One region of the Bradyrhizobium sp. USDA 4452 genome, then DNA from elsewhere that is predicted to be linked to it. Evidence: riboswitches for the same ligand, from Rfam matches in the RefSeq annotation. Region 1 holds a riboswitch; each other region holds the start of a gene.
The links. Region 1 has a riboswitch for cobalamin ahead of ACVISU_RS18885 (TonB-dependent receptor). Riboswitches for the same ligand answer to the same signal wherever they lie in the genome.
Positions count from the first base shown of each region.

Region 2: it holds a riboswitch for cobalamin, as region 1 does, so the genes downstream of both, ACVISU_RS30125 (HoxN/HupN/NixA family nickel/cobalt transporter) here and ACVISU_RS18885 (TonB-dependent receptor) in region 1, are expected to answer to the same signal.
Region 3: it holds a riboswitch for cobalamin, as region 1 does, so the genes downstream of both, ACVISU_RS28875 (ribonucleoside-diphosphate reductase subunit alpha) here and ACVISU_RS18885 (TonB-dependent receptor) in region 1, are expected to answer to the same signal.

Region 1 covers NZ_JBSSGK010000001.1:3,908,903-3,913,959, reverse strand. The annotation lists gene ACVISU_RS18895 (hypothetical protein) at 1-28, shown strand, start outside; gene ACVISU_RS18890 (hypothetical protein) at 45-218, opposite strand; gene ACVISU_RS18885 (TonB-dependent receptor) at 331-2,592, opposite strand; cobalamin riboswitch at 2,703-2,900, opposite strand; gene ACVISU_RS18880 (FecCD family ABC transporter permease) at 3,013-4,056, shown strand; gene ACVISU_RS18875 (ABC transporter ATP-binding protein) at 4,053-4,826, shown strand; partial or broken gene ACVISU_RS18870 (ABC transporter substrate-binding protein) at 4,832-5,057, shown strand, end outside.
Region 2 covers NZ_JBSSGK010000001.1:6,431,067-6,436,123, forward strand. The annotation lists gene cysN (sulfate adenylyltransferase subunit CysN) at 1-1,109, shown strand, start outside; gene ACVISU_RS30120 (hypothetical protein) at 1,219-1,416, shown strand; cobalamin riboswitch at 1,608-1,806, shown strand; gene ACVISU_RS30125 (HoxN/HupN/NixA family nickel/cobalt transporter) at 2,117-3,226, shown strand; gene ACVISU_RS30130 (FAD-dependent oxidoreductase) at 4,063-5,057, shown strand, end outside.
Region 3 covers NZ_JBSSGK010000001.1:6,088,627-6,093,683, reverse strand. The annotation lists gene ACVISU_RS28880 (ribonucleotide-diphosphate reductase subunit beta) at 1-351, opposite strand, end outside; gene ACVISU_RS28875 (ribonucleoside-diphosphate reductase subunit alpha) at 342-2,279, opposite strand; cobalamin riboswitch at 2,377-2,592, opposite strand; gene ACVISU_RS28870 (SPASM domain-containing protein) at 3,992-4,837, shown strand.

The DNA.
Region 1 (5,057 bases):
ATTGCGCACCAGGCCGGGACGACGGTGATAGATGTTGCCGTGTCCTACAAGGGCTCGTCGTCATTGCCGTAGCGATCGAGCTTCGGCGTGGCGATGTCGCCATCCTCATAATAGTCGTCGTCTTGCGGCGCTGCGGGCGGCGGAGGCTTTTTCGACTTGTCGTCGGTCTTGTCGTTGCTCCCTGTGCTGCCCCTGCTCGTCCTTCCGGCCTTGGCCATGCGTTTCCCCTGCGCGGGTCAAACTATCTGCCGGAATTCTACTCCAGTTCCCCGCGGCTTGTAACGTGAGGAGATGGCGCGGCCGGGCCGCTCCGCTGCGCCAATCATTGCCCTAGAACGTCGCGCCTGCCTTGACCATGTAGGTGCGGCCGGGCAGCGGATAGGCCGAAAAGCGGCCGGCCGTGAACGAGCTCGCAACGGCGTAGTCGTAGTAGAGCGCGTTGAACAGGTTGTTCACGCTGACCGACCAGAAGAAGCGGTCAACCTGTCCGCTGAGCTTGACATCGGCAGTGGCGTTGCCGGGAATCCGGCTCTGGGTATTGGCTTGGTCGTTGTCCATGATGCGCGAGCTCCAGGCCCGCACCGTGGCGTCGAACACCAGATAGTTCTGCCAGATATTCCAGGTCACGCCGAGATTCCCGGTGGTGCGCGACACCAGCGGCACGTCGTTGCCGGCCCAGATGCCTTCGCGGAACACGGCGCGGGTGATTGCCATGCCGCCGCGCAGGGTGACGCTGTCGCTGACCTTGAGCGAGGCGCTGGTTTCTGAGCCGTAGCGGCGGGTGGGGTCGAGGTTGGTGTTGTAGAACAGCACCGGGTTGAAATGGATCTCGTTCTCGAGATCCATCAGATAGACGCTGGTCTGCACCTGAAACAGGTTGGTCTTGACGCGGAAGCCGCCCTCGACGTCCTGCGACGTCTGGGTCTTGAGCTGAAAATTCTGCGGGATCGGGGCGAAAGTCAGCGGGTCGAACGCCGGACCCGATGCGACTCGCTCGTCGACATCGGGCGTGCGGAAGGCGCGCGCGGCGCGGCCGAATACCGAGAAGGCGTCGGTGAAGCGATGCTCGGCGCCGACATGCAGTGCATATTGGGTCTCGTTGCTGTCGAGCGGCGCTGCTTGCGTGTCGAAGGCAAACGGCGCGTTCGGATCGTAGCGGTCGCGCGCCGAGACGCTCGTGTTTTGTACGCGCGCACCGTAGGAGAAATCGGTGGTCGGCAGCAGACCCAGCGTATGCTGCCAGTAGCCGGCCACGCTCTGCTGCTCGATATTGTAGACGTGGAAGGGCTCGACGCCTTGATAGGCGCCGCGCGCCTCGCGGAACGTCGAATCGTAATAGTCGATGCCGGTCAGGATCGTGGACGGCATCCCCAGCATCATAGTCTTGACGCTGAGGCGCGGCGTGAGCGACCAGGTGTCGAGCGCGGCGTCATTGTAGGTCGAGGCGAAGCTGATGGTCGGCACGGTGCCGAAGAAGCCGCTCTGCGTCTCGCGTTGCCGCCAGCCGCCGTCGACGATGAGGTCGACGCCGTTGATCAGCGTCTTGGTGAAACCGGCCGTGACGCTGGCAGTCTGCTGGTTGGCATAGTCGAACGGCGTCGCCGCGCCGCGGCGATCGGTCAGCAGCTCGTTGACGCCGATCGACGGATCGACCAGCCGTCCGCCGGGCAGGCCGAGCTTCTGGTCGCTGCCGGTGACGGTGAGGAAGGCGGTGAGATCTGACGTCGTGTAGTTGACGTTGCCGACGGCGTTGCGCTGGTCGAGCGCGTTGTTGACGCGGTAGCCGTCTGACTTGATGCCGTTGCCGTAGAACGAGGTCGACCACGGACCCGCATTGAGCGCCGTGGAGACCGCGGCCATGCGGGTGTTGAACGCGCCGAAGCCGCCTTCGGCCCTGATCGTGGCCGGTGGACCGCCGGCGCCGGTCTTGGTGATGATGTTGACCACGCCGCCGACCGCGTTGTCGCCATACAGCACCGCGCCGCTGTTGCCGCGTGTGATCTCGATCCGCGCGATCGAATCGAGCGGGATCGTCGTGAGGTCGAAGCCGGCCTTGTCGACGTCGTTGAGGCGGCGGCCATTGAGCAGGAACAGTGTGTTGTCAGAGGCGAATGCGCCGAAGCCGCGCAGGTCGACCGCGGTCTTGGCGCCGTTCGGGCCGCCATAGAGCGATTGCAGCTGCACGCCGGGCACCTGCGCGAGAATCTCGGGCAGCGACTGTCGCGGCGAATGCGCGATGTCGTCGGCGGTGATCACGGTCGAGGACGATCCGACAATGCCGGCGAACTGGCGGCCGCCACCCGTTCCACCCGTTCCGGTGGCCGTCGCCGTCGTGTTCGATCCGGCTCCGCTGCCGACATTGTTGCCTTGCACGGTACCCGGCGCCGGGCGGCGCGGCGCCGGTGCTTCATCAGCGGCCGGCTTGGCGCGCGTGACATTCTGGTCGCCCGGCTTGGTGATTTCGACGGCCGGCAGCTGATCGGGCGAGGGGGCCTGCTGCGCCCGTGCGGTCGAGAGAACGATTGTCGGTACGATCATCGCCAGTGCGAGCAGAAGCGCGCGGCGGCGCCGGGAGAAAGCGTTGGAGAACATCTAGGCGAGACCTCGGTAACGTCAGTGGTACGTCACCGCGAACCAGTCTCACCGTTGCGCTCTCGCATCAGGTGAAGCTCATGCCTGTACTCCCCGACCGGCATCTTCACGTGTGACCACGGCTGACGGCAGGTCTCCTGGCTCGCGGGTCGTTACCCTTCGCCGCCTTCCCAGGACCGAGTTTCCCAGTGGCATTTGACGAAGGATTCACCGCATACAGTTGCGGGGGCAGCCGCGGCGTTGGGGAAGTTTCCCCGCACCGCATTCCCTTTTCATCACATGAAAGAACCGTCATGTTCATCTAGGGTTCGGCCGGGCAGCAAAGTCAACCCGGCGAATGTCGGACAATGGCCGCGCGGCCACGGTTTTTGTCGGGTGTCGCTTGCCTGCCACGGCGATCGCTGTAAGAGCATGGATCCAATGAGCGTGCAGGATTTTGCCTTGGCGGCCGAGGTCGCGGCGCGGCGCCGGTGGGGCGCCACCGCGGCGCTGTTCGCGCTGGTGGTCCTGCTGTGCGTGCTCTCGCTCGGTATCGGGCCGGTGCGGGTGTCGCCGCTTGCGGTGATCGAGGCGCTGTTCGGCGGCGGCAGCGACGTGGCGCAGGTGATCGTGCGCGAGATCCGGCTGCCGCGCACCATCCTGGCGTTCGCGATCGGCGGCATTCTCGGGCTATCGGGCGCGGCGCTGCAGGGCCTGCTGCGCAATCCGCTGGCTTCGCCGTCGCTGTTCGGCGCGCCGCAATCGGCGGCATTCGGTGCGGTTCTGGTGATCGCTCTGGGCCTCGCCGATGTCCGGTCCTATGCGCTGCCGGTGGTGGCGATCATCGCGGCGTTCGGTTCGGTGTTCGCGCTGCTCGCGATCGCCGGCCGCAATGCCGGGCTGTTGATCCTGATCCTGGCGGGGCTCGCGATCTCGAGCTTTGCAGGAGCTGCGACGGCGCTGGTGATGAACCTCTCGAGCAATCCGTTCGTGGTGCTCGAGATCGCATTCTGGCTGCTCGGCTCGCTGGAGGACCGCAGCTTCCAGCACGTGGCGCTGGCGCTGCCCTTCATCATCGCGGGCGCCGCCGTCCTGCTCAGCCAGGCGAGCGCCTTCCGCACGCTGACGCTCGGCGAGGAGGCCGCGCAAAGTCTCGGCGTCGATGTCGCCCGGCTCCGGCTCCTCGTCATCACCGGCGTTGCGCTTGGTGTCGGAGGCGCGGTCGCCGTGACAGGCACGATCGGCTTCATCGGTCTCGTTGCTCCCCATTTGATGCGTCCCGTCATCGGTCATGATCCGGCGCGGCTGCTGGTGCCGAGCGCGCTCAGCGGCTCGGCGCTGCTGCTCGCCGCCGATATCGCGGTGCGCATCATCCCCTCGACTTCGGACATCAAGGTCGGCGTGCTGACCTCGATCATCGGCGTGCCGTTCTTCCTGTATCTGATCATGCGCGAACGCCGCGCGCTCGGCGGAGGCGTGGCATGACGCTGCTCTCCGCCACCGCGCTCAACGCCTCGCTCGGTAGCCGCAAGGTGCTGCACGACGTCTCGCTGTCGCTGGAAGCGGGCCATCTGGTCGCGCTGGTCGGCCCGAACGGTGCCGGCAAGACCACGCTGCTGCGCGCGCTGGCCGGGCTCATTCCATCCGATGGCGACATCAAGATCGACGGTGACACACTGGCCTCGCTGCCGCTGCGCGAGCGCGCCAAGCGCTTCGCCTATCTGCCGCAGGGGCACATGGTGCATTGGCCGTTGCCGGCGCGCGATATCGTGGCGCTCGGCCGCTATCCGCATGGCGCGACCGATCCGGCGCGGCTGTCGCCGAAGGATATCGAGGCGGTGCTGCGGGCGATGCAGGCCGTCGATGTCACTGCATTCAGCGATCGCCGCGTCACCGAGCTGTCCGGCGGCGAGCGCAGCCGCGTCGCGCTGGCCCGGGTGCTGGCGGTGGAGGCGCCGGTGATCCTCGCCGACGAGCCGACCGCCTCGCTCGACCCGCGCCACCAGATCGATGTGATGCAGAAGCTGCGCAATGTCGCCGACACCGGCGTGCTGGTCATCGTGGTGACGCATGATCTCGGGCTCGCCGCGCGCTTTGCTAATCACGTGCTGGTGCTGGCGGAGGGGCGGCTCGCGGCACATGGCGCACCCGCTGAGGCGTTGTCGGAGAGCGTGCTGGCCAGCGTGTTCCGGATCAGCGCGTATCGTGCCGAATTCCAGCGCGAGGCCGTCATCGTGCCGTGGGCGGACGTGTGATGCGGATGTGGCGCCTCGTAGCCGTTGTCGCGGTGTGGTCGATGTCGTGCGCTGCCGCCTCCGCTGGCGGACCGCGCATCGTCTCGATGAATGTCTGCAGCGACCAGCTCGTGCTGTCTCTGGCCGATCCGGACCAGATCCTCGGCCTCAGCCGCTTTTCCGCGCGATACCTGGCAATCCTGGGCGGCCGAGAAAGCAAAAAGCTATCCGCGCCTGTCCGGCGAGGCCGAG
Region 2 (5,057 bases), 2.5 Mb from region 1:
CGGCAGGCGACGAGATCGTTGTCGCCGCATCCGGACGGACCACCCGCATCAGGCGGATCGTGACCTATGATGGCGACCTTGTCGACGCCGAAGCCGGCGATGCCGTCACCATTACGCTGGAAGACGAGATCGACATTGGCCGTGGCGATCTTCTGACGCGACCAACCGAACGACCCAGCGTCGCCGATCAATTCGCCGCTTATCTGATCTGGATGGACAACGAGTCGCTCGCTCTCGGACGAAATTACATCCTGCGGATTGGCTTGCAGACGGTAACCGGCAGCATTACCGCGATCCGGCATAGGATCGATGTCAACACATGTGAGCACCTGGCTGCCGAGACGCTTTCTCTCAACGAGATCGCGTTCTGCAATATTGCGACTGCACTGCCCACCGCATTCGATCCTTACGACGTCAACCGGAAAACCGGATCATTTATCGTCATTGATCGTTGCACCAATCGCACCGTCGGCGCCGGCATGATTGCGTTTCCGCTGCGGCGGGCCACCAGTGTTTCCTGCCAGGCGCTTTCGGTGGGCAGGAGTGAGCGCGCCGCGCTCAAGGATCAGAAGCCTTGCGTCGTCTGGTTCACCGGTCTGTCTGGCGCGGGAAAGTCGACGATCGCCAACATGGTTGATCAGAAGCTGCTCGCAATGTCGCGGCATGCCATGCTGCTGGATGGTGACGACCTCCGGAACGGATTGAACGCGGACCTGGGCTTCTCGAAGGCTGCGCGGGTGGAAAACATTCGGCGTGCCGGACAGGTTGCCAAGTTGATGCTGGACAGCGGCTTGATCGTGATCTGTTCGTTCATCTCTCCCTACAGGTCCGAACGAGATATGGTTCGCAGTCTGATTGGCAAGGACGAGTTCATCGAAGTCTTTGTCGATACGCCAATCGAGGAATGCGCAAGGCGGGATCCAAAAGGTCTCTACTCAAAGGCAAAAGCCGGTGAGATCAAGAACTTCACGGGCATCGATGCGTCCTACGAAGCGCCGATAACGCCCGAAATTCATCTCAGGACAATGGAGCAGGCGCCAGAGCAAGCAGCGGAAGTCGTCGTCAACGCCGTGATGGAGCGCGCAGTCCTCTGCGACGAGCGGCGATAAACCTGCCGCTTCGTGGTCGCGGATGCTGCTCTCCTGCCTACTGGCCTGCCGAAGGCGACTCGGGTTAGGTGCGAGCATCGATCGGATTCGTCGATGCTAAGGAATTAAGATGGTTGCATCCGCTCGTCGATTGCCCGCTTCCGGTTATGTGCTAGAAGTCGACGGTCAATTGAAAACCGAGTTCGCGACAAGAGACGGCGACTGGGCAGGAGCGCAAGAGCTTAAGAAGCGCCGTCCCATGCTCCAGGTCAAAGTCTATGACGCCATGACGAAGGACAGAGACGAAGTCAGCCTTCCAGTCGCCTAAGTGTCTTCAAGCGTCCTTTTTTCTGCGTGGGGCTAGCGCCGCGCCGAGTTGCTGTGCAGGCAGAGCCGCAGTGTCTTGGAGCCTCGATCTCGTCCGCAACTCCGAGATTGAGAGGCAAAGTTACCTCTTTTTCTTCAGCCACGGCGTCTCACGCTGTTCGCCGGCGACTGCTTGACGCGCCCGTGAGGTCATTTCGCTTTGTCATCGGTAGTGTTCGAAAGGCTCTTCAAGGGGGTTCGGTGGGTTCTGGCAGGACAATGCCGGCGCGGCCCTGCGCAACTGTAAGTGGCGAGACGATGACCCTTTTTTGCCACCGGGATTCGCAATCCCGAGAAGGGGGCAAGAGCGGCGAACCGCAGCCAGCAAACCTGCTAGCAGCCATTGTCATGCGCAATGCGTCGGACGGGGTGCTCTGAGGCACTGGTTGGCTCGTTAGACTTGACTACGGCTCAGATCGAGGTTGCAACGTCAACGCGTCAACGCGTCAACGCGTCAACGCGGCGGCACAATCGCGCGACACGAGCTCACGGCCGGTATGAGCCGCACGAAGCGGTCCAGCACGTCAGCCCAGCAGAGCGGCACGAAACCTGCACCGCGAAGGAGGCGCCAGCCATGAAAAGTAGGAAATGCCACTCAACTCCACTGCCGTTGCGACCAGCGCAATTGTCCACCTCGTGCTGCGAATGGTCATGATCATCGTATGCTGTATCCGTCGGTTCGTCTTCAGTCTGACCGGACCGGACCGGCTTTGATCATGTTCTCATATCTAAAGCTTGCCTTAGACGACGGATCGGCGGCCTCGCGTAGTCGAATCATCTCGCTCTATGCCTTCTTGTTGGCCATCAATTGCTTGGCCTGGACCTGGGCCATGGTAGCGCTGTCCGACAGGCCGACGCTGCTGGCAACAGGCTTGCTGGCCTATGTGCTCGGCCTTCGGCACGCCGTCGATGCCGATCATATCGCGACCATCGACAATGTCGTTCGCAAGCTGATGCAGGATGGCAGGCACCCTCTCGCGGTCGGACTTTTCTTCGCCTTTGGCCATTCCTTGTCGGTTGCAGTGGCGGTCGCCGCGATCGCAGCTGCGGCACTCGCCCTGCAAAGCGGTTTCCAGGAGTTCCGGGCGGTTGGCAGCATCATCGGTACCGGTGCATCAGCCTTCTTCTTGTTGACGATTGCCGCCATCAACCTTGTGATCCTACGCGATGTCTGGCGAAGCTTTCAGCGTGCGCGGCGTGGCGAACGAATTGGAGAGCATGAGTTCGATCTGCTTCTGTCCGGTCGTGGCTTGCTGTCCCGGCTCTTGCGCCCACTGTTTCGCATGGTGACGGCGAGCTGGCAGATGTTCGCGATCGGTCTGTTGTTCGGCCTCGGATTCGATACCGCGACGGAAATCAGCCTTTTCACCGTCGCAGCCGGGCAAGCTTCAGGAGGGCTGGACTTCACTACGGTGATGATATTTCCGGCTCTCTTCGCCGCCGGCATGATGCTCGTCGATACGACCGACAGCGTCTTGATGGTCGGTGCTTATGGCTGGGCTTTCCTCAATCCGATCCGCAAGATCTGGTACAATCTGACGATTACGGCGATCTCAGTCGTCGTGGCGCTGCTGATCGGCGGCATCGAGGCACTCGGCCTGCTCGCCAACAAATTAGCGCTTGAAGGCACCTTCTGGAGCGCGGTGGACGATCTCAACGGCAGCTTGGCCAATTTCGGCTATCTCGTCGTCGGCGTCTTCCTGGTCAGTTGGGCGCTGTCATTTGCGATCTATCGCTGGCAAGGACTCGAAAAGCCGCTCAAGCCGGGGTGAACTCATACAACCAATCATCGCACGTCTTCGGCGTCATTAGCTACGAGCGTCTGACATCGAACAATGTCGGGTTCCATACCACCAGCGCAAAAGCGACTTCGAAATAGCCGATCGCAGGCGTTCAAAACTGCGAATAGTTTACGCTCTGGCCAGGCGCGGTTAGTCCCGGCGCTCCACTGGTTAGCTGTATCAGCATCGCTGGCGGAGTGGCTTGGTTGTGCGACTAGAACCAGAAACCTCCGATATCGAGCTCGAAAGTCGCCAATGAAAGAGCGGCAACATCTCTGAGGAGATCAGTCATCGTCTGGCCTACCGCACATCTGGGCTAGTCGGCTTCTCCGCCTATCGATGTCGTAAAACGTTGGCATCGCTCTTGCTGGTGCACAACAAACTCAGTCGAATGTTTAAGAAGTCGCTCGAGGGGATCGTGCCGCGTAATCAACTGCTTCGTTTTCCGTCGAACGGCTATACATGTCCGGCAAGCGCCTCGATAAACGAAACGTCCGCATCTTCGACGCGTCGAGATATGATCGACGGCTCGCTAATCGTCGCCAGAGGTGACCGGACGTTGGTTCATCAACTCAGGTGTACTGACCAGCTCCTGCGACCGCGGATCGGCCTGCCTACCTCAAGACTGCGGATAGATAGCTATGATTGTTTTATCGACGGCGATCAACGCGGCACACGACCAATGTCGGAATGAGATAATCGAAGACGATCTCGCAGGCACACCGCGGTGGCGCCACCAGTCTGCACTGCAGCGTGCGCACTTTCTTGAAACTGATCGCACGAGGCGTTCGCCTTCGTCATCGAAATCAACGGCTGGGTGAACGCAGGTGCAGAATGAATCGGTGATCAGGCGGCGGGATCTGCTGGCGCTGATCGGCACCATCGCCGGCAGTTCGGCGATGTATCACGCAATGACGAGCCTCGGCTTTGCATCCGAGTCCGCCTACAAGGGACCGCTCAGGCTGGCGGGCGATGTCAAGGGCGCTTCGGTGTTGGTTCTCGGCGCTGGTCTTGCCGGCATGACGGCGGCGCTGGAACTGCGCAAGGCCGGCTACAAGGTCCAGATCCTCGAATTCAACAGCCGTGCCGGCGGTCGCAACTGGTCGATCCGTGGCGGGGACAGCTTTGTCGAGCTCGGCGGTTTTAAGCAGGCCTGCCAGTTCGAGCCGGGGCTCTACCTCAATCCCGGCCCGTGGCGAATTCCCTGTCACCACCGGGCGCTGCTCGATTATTGCCGCAGGCTCAATGTGTCGCTGGAACCTTTCATCCAGCTCAATCATAATGCCTATCTGCACGCGACGCGCGCCTTCGAAGGCAAGCCGCAACGCTTTCGCAGCATCAAGGCGGATTTCCAGGGCGGCGTGGCCGAGCTGCTCGCGAAGGTCAGCCAGCGGGGCAGGCTCGAGGAGTTCGTCAGCAAGGAAGACCAGGAGATCCTGCTGCAAGCGCTGCGCGACTGGGGCGCGCTGGATCGCGATTGCAAGTACAACGCCAATCTCGTCGCCGCCGAATTCCGCGGTTATGCCCACGATCCGGGCGGTGGCTTGATGAGAGATCCGCTGCCCAGCAACCCGATCTCGCTGCAGGAGCTGTTGCGGTCGCGGATGTGGCGCTATGTGCGGAGCTACGCGCGCTACGACTTCCAGACCACCATGTTCCAGCCGGTCGGCGGCATGGACATGATCGGCAAGGCGTTCGCGCGCGAGGTTGGCGATCTCATCCGCTATAACGCCAAGGTCACGCAGATCCAGCAGAACGGCTCCGGCGTCACCGTGAGCTATGTCGACACCGCCAACCCGTCCGCCGTGCAGCAGGCGACCGC
Region 3 (5,057 bases), 2.2 Mb from region 1:
CATATTGGTGAAGGCAGCCATCATCATCTGCACGGTGAGCGGCTGGAAAATCGGGATGTAGCGCTTGAGATAATTGTCACCGACCTCGATGTCCGATTGAGTGAAGAAGCGGAATATCTGGGTGAGCAGCGCGCGCTCGTTGGCAGTGACACGATCCGACGCCCAATCCTTGAGGTCGGAGCCGAGCGGAACCTCCTCGCCCATCCAATGGGTCTGCTGCTGACGTTTCCAGAACTCGTAAGCCCAGCCATAGCGATCAACGTCATAGCTTCCGGTCGAGTCCAGGAGGCCGACCCGTCCCTTGCCGATCAACGTGCGCGGATCGACAGCCGAGAGGTCAATCACTGACATGCAAGGCACTCCTCATAGTCGGTGCGCTGCGGCTGCGGTCGTTCCGCCTCGTCACGGCCGCTGATTTTGCCGGCGAACGCTGCGCGCGAGATCGACTTCGAACGGCAGTAATAGAGGCTTTTCAATCCGCGCTCCCATGCCGTCCAATGCAGCATATGGAGATCCCACTTATCGACGTCGGCCGCCAGATAGAGGTTGATCGATTGGCTCTGGCAGATGAACGGCGCGCGGTCGGCGGCGAGCTCGATGATCCAGCGCTGATCAATCTCGAAAGCGGTGCGAAAGATCGCTTTCTCGTGCTCCGAGAGGATGTCGAGATGAGCGACCGATCCCTCGTGCGCTATGATCGACTGCCATATCGCCGGGGTGTTGGCGCCCTTGGCCGTGAGTACCCTGGCGAGATGCGGATTGCGCACCGAGATGGCGCCAGACAATGTCTTATGGGTGTAAATGTTGGCCGGGACTGGCTCGATGCAAGCGCTCGTGCCGCCGCAGATAATGCTGATCGAGGCGGTCGGCGCAATTGCGATCTTATGGCTGAATCGCGCCATCACGCCGCGTTCCAGCGCATCCGGGCAAGGGCCGCGCTCGCGAGCGAGCGTCACCGACGCCGCGTCGGCATCACGCCGGATTTTCCGGAACATGTTCAGATTGAACGACTTGGCCAGGACGCTCTCCATCGGAATGCCCTTGGCCTGAAGGAACGAGTGGAAGCCCATGACACCTAGGCCGACGGAGCGCTCGCGTAGGGCAGCATAGCGGGCACGCCTCATGCCCTCCGGCGCCACCGTGATGAAGTGGGTGAGCACGTTGTCAAGGAAACGCATGATGTCTTCGATGAAGCCCGGCTCCTCGCTCCACCGGTCCCATGTCTCGAGATTGAGCGATGAGAGACAGCACACCGCGGTGCGCTCCTCGTCGCGATGATCGATGCCGGTCGGCAGGGTAATTTCGCTGCACAAATTGGACGTTGAGACCTTGAGGCCGAGGTCGCGCTGGTGCTTGGGAAGGGCGCGGTTCACGGTGTCGATGAACAAGAGATAAGGCTCGCCGGTCTGCAGCCGGTTCTCAAGGATACGTTGCCACAGCTGGCGAGCGTCGATCTCGCGAACCATTTCGCTGGTCTTTGGACTGCGAAGCGCGAACGCTGTCCCGGCTCGCAGGGCATGCATAAATTCGTCAGTAACGTTGATGCCGTGATGCAGGTTGAGGCTCTTACGATTGAAGTCGCCGGACGCCTTCCGGATCTCAAGGAACTCCTCTATCTCGGGATGTTGGACATCGAGATAGACTGCCGCCGAGCCTCGCCGCAACGAGCCTTGACTGATCGCCAGCGTCAGGCCGTCCATGACGTGGATAAACGGGATGATGCCCGAGGTGACACCGCCCTTCACCTTCTCGCCGATCGAGCGAACATTCCCCCAGTAGGTACCGATGCCGCCGCCGTTGGAGGCAAGCCAGACGTTCTCGTTCCAGACGCCGACAATACCTTCGAGCGAATCCGAGACCGAATTGAGGAAGCATGAAATGGGTAGACCACGCGAGCTGCCGCCATTCGAGAGCACCGGCGTCGCCGGCATGAACCACAGTCGGGACATTGCATCATATAGACGCTGAGCATGTGCAACATCGTCCGCAAACGCGCACGATACCCGCGCAAACATGTCCTGGACGCCTTCGCCCGCGAGCAGATAACGGTCGGTCAATGTCAGCTTGCCGAACGATGTCAGGAGGCTGTCGCGCGATCGATCAAGGGCAAGGTCAGACGGCTTTGGAGCTGGCGCGAGGGGACGCGGCAGCGGGGCCAGCGATGGAGGCTGCGCAACAGACCGCTGAAGCGGGGCAAGCTCTGCCTGTGCGTGCGCTGCCCGCACACTGGATGGTGTAACGAGATGCCCCTGTTGATCGAAATCAAAAGACGGCGACATCGGCAACCCCGCGATGTTTGGAGCCGGGGCCGCGGACGACTTGCAGGGAGACAAACGTCCCTCAGTGCAAGCGCTCCACCGGGGCACCCCGCCCGAGGACGTTTGTTCTGTCGCGGCAGGTCTCCTGGCTTGCGGGTCGCTGCGGCTGTCGACCTTCCCGGCGCGTTTCTGCGCCAGTGGCCCATGATGACAACCGCTCACCGCCTACAGTTGCGGGGGCAGCCCCGGAGTAGCCGTTCGGCGCACCGGGTTCCCTCTTAGCTTCCTGTCCTACAAGATAAAGGGTGGAAGAACCATGACAGATCTACATCTAGGCGTCACATGCCGAGATTCGTCAAGTCTCGTTTGGGGTACATCAAGCTTCAGAAGAGGACACCGCGAAGTCCATGAATGGAGCGGCCGGCGCCGAGCACCGGTATGTTCCGATATCCATACACGTCCACTTGTGGCTGTTCAGGCAAATCAATCCAGAAATCCGGCCGACCATTCATCAGTCTATGCTGATCTGGAACGTAGATCCTACCAAAGGCTCTGAGACCGTTTTTTCCGTTCCGATGAGTATGAGCGGATCTTCAGCTCAAGATCTTCGAAGCTATCAGCGTCAACGATCCAGATGAAATCGTGTCTAAGGCGCTGGAAAGCTATCATGGACGTAGCCGACGCAGTCAGCTCCTCGACGCACGACGCTCCCCGCGCGATCTCGCTGCTCGAACGGCTGAGGGCCCTGAAGAACACGAAAGCTCATCGAGCTCGCAGCGGCTAAGCCGCTGTAAGCGCGACGAAACCGGCTCCCTTCGTGAATTTACCGTCGGCGCAAGCCTTGTCTCACAATGAAGGAGCAGGTCCGTCCCACCGAGATCGCCTGGTCAATATCTTTCTAGCCAGTATAGCTGCTGTTCGGCGCGCATAGCAGATCGATTTGGTCGCGGCGCATCTAGGTCGCCGCCCTTCTGATCAATTCGGCACGTGCCCGGTGCATGTTTGTAGCGGACCAATTGTCTGGCCCATTCTCGCGATCTGCCGATAAAGGCTTCGCCTACTGTTCGGTGCCCAAAGAAGTCAGGTTGGTCCTACTCGGCCGCGTCCATCAGGATTTCCGGATCGTTCGCGCCTCTCATCGCGACCCAGAGCACTCTTCGCAACACGCGAAAGCCTCCAGGGCCGTGCTGGATCACGCCCGACGCGCTTGAATCGTACCCGACGTCATGTTGCAGGATTCGGCGCAAGCCACGACTGTTTGGCAAACAAGCTTGGCATTTCGGACCCGATCGGAACAACGTATGTCGCCTCTGGGCCGTCCCATGTCGGCGATTGACTGCCCGGTCCGGCGACACGGAGATGATGTGGTCCTCAGGATCGAGCACCTCCCGGAGCCCGATTTGCGGCTCTCCTCGACAACATTAAGAGCTGTCGAGCTGACGTGTTTCTGGAGGAAAGGAGGATGCTAGGCGCAGACATGGTGGTAGGCGGCAATCGACACCCAGAGAGAGGAGCGCCGTACGGGTCCTCCTGTACCCTGTTGTCGAAACCAGCGTGGCAAGGCACGGGCTTCATTCAAGGCATCTGGCCCAACGTCCAAACTCCGGTTGCGATCGTTTCAGGCAAGGCGCGACGCTGCGTTAGCTGCGCTCGATCTGCGGCAATTGCCTGCTCCGGCACCTGAAAGGACCAGATACATGACGGCATACCCTAGGGTCTTACAAGAGTTGCGTGTGGTTGAGCCCGGCCATCGGGTATTGGAGATAACCACGACCACCGGCTGCATCGTCAGATGTTCTTATTGCTCCCAGGACAAGTTTGCAGATCGCCAAAGGCCCGTATCCCAAGCCAAGCATCTGGGTGTTCAGGATTTCAAGCAATGTCTCTCACGCGTACCGACAGCTACTGGCATTAGTTTTTCCGGATATTCGGAACCCTGGTTGCATCCGCATTGCAGCACGATGGTTGAGCATGCTTACGCACGCGGCCACGACGTCCGGATCTTCACGACCCTTGTTGGAATGAACAGGACTGACGTTCGACGTCTGCAAATGCTCCGATTCAAGACTTTCGTCGTGCACGTTCCCGACGATGGCACTTATATGAACAGCCGCCTCGTCGGAAAAAACTACATCAATGTCATGCGCCGACTGATTGAGGCAAACATTCCCTCGATTCAATTTGTGATCTTGGGTAAAATCCATCCTGATCTAGCCGATGTAATCCCCGCCAAAAAGCTGCAACGCTTGCGGCCGCTGAGTAGCAGGCGAGGACATATAGATCCGAAAATGATCACCCCGCGGCAGCCGATCGCCGGCACTCTGACATGCAATGGGAAACAGCAACATCGGAATGTCCTTCTTCCAAACGGCGATGTTACTTTGTGCTGCATGGATTTTGAGCGGCGTCATGTCATTGGGAATCTTTTGCGCGACGAGTACGAAGATCTGTTCGAAGGCCGGATCTTTAGCGAAATCGCCGACCGCATGAACGGTACGGATGGCTTTCTACTTTGCAGGACGTGTGAATTTGCCAAACCGGAGCCGGAATGCTGTAGGGCCCCTGCCCGCGCGCTGTGAGGAATGGCGATACCAATGGAAGCTCGCCGCACCAGCTGGACTAGTGCCAGAAGGCGGATCAGAGCGCGCTTCGGCGAAATGCACGAGCCGGGGCCCGCCGTAAGAGAGCCCCGAGGATCGCCTATGTTCAACTGGTGCGACTGGAGGTGGTAGATGCTTTTCCGGCAGGATGACGAACGATTCGGCCTCGCGGTTGATCTCGTGCCTCTCGATTGATCCA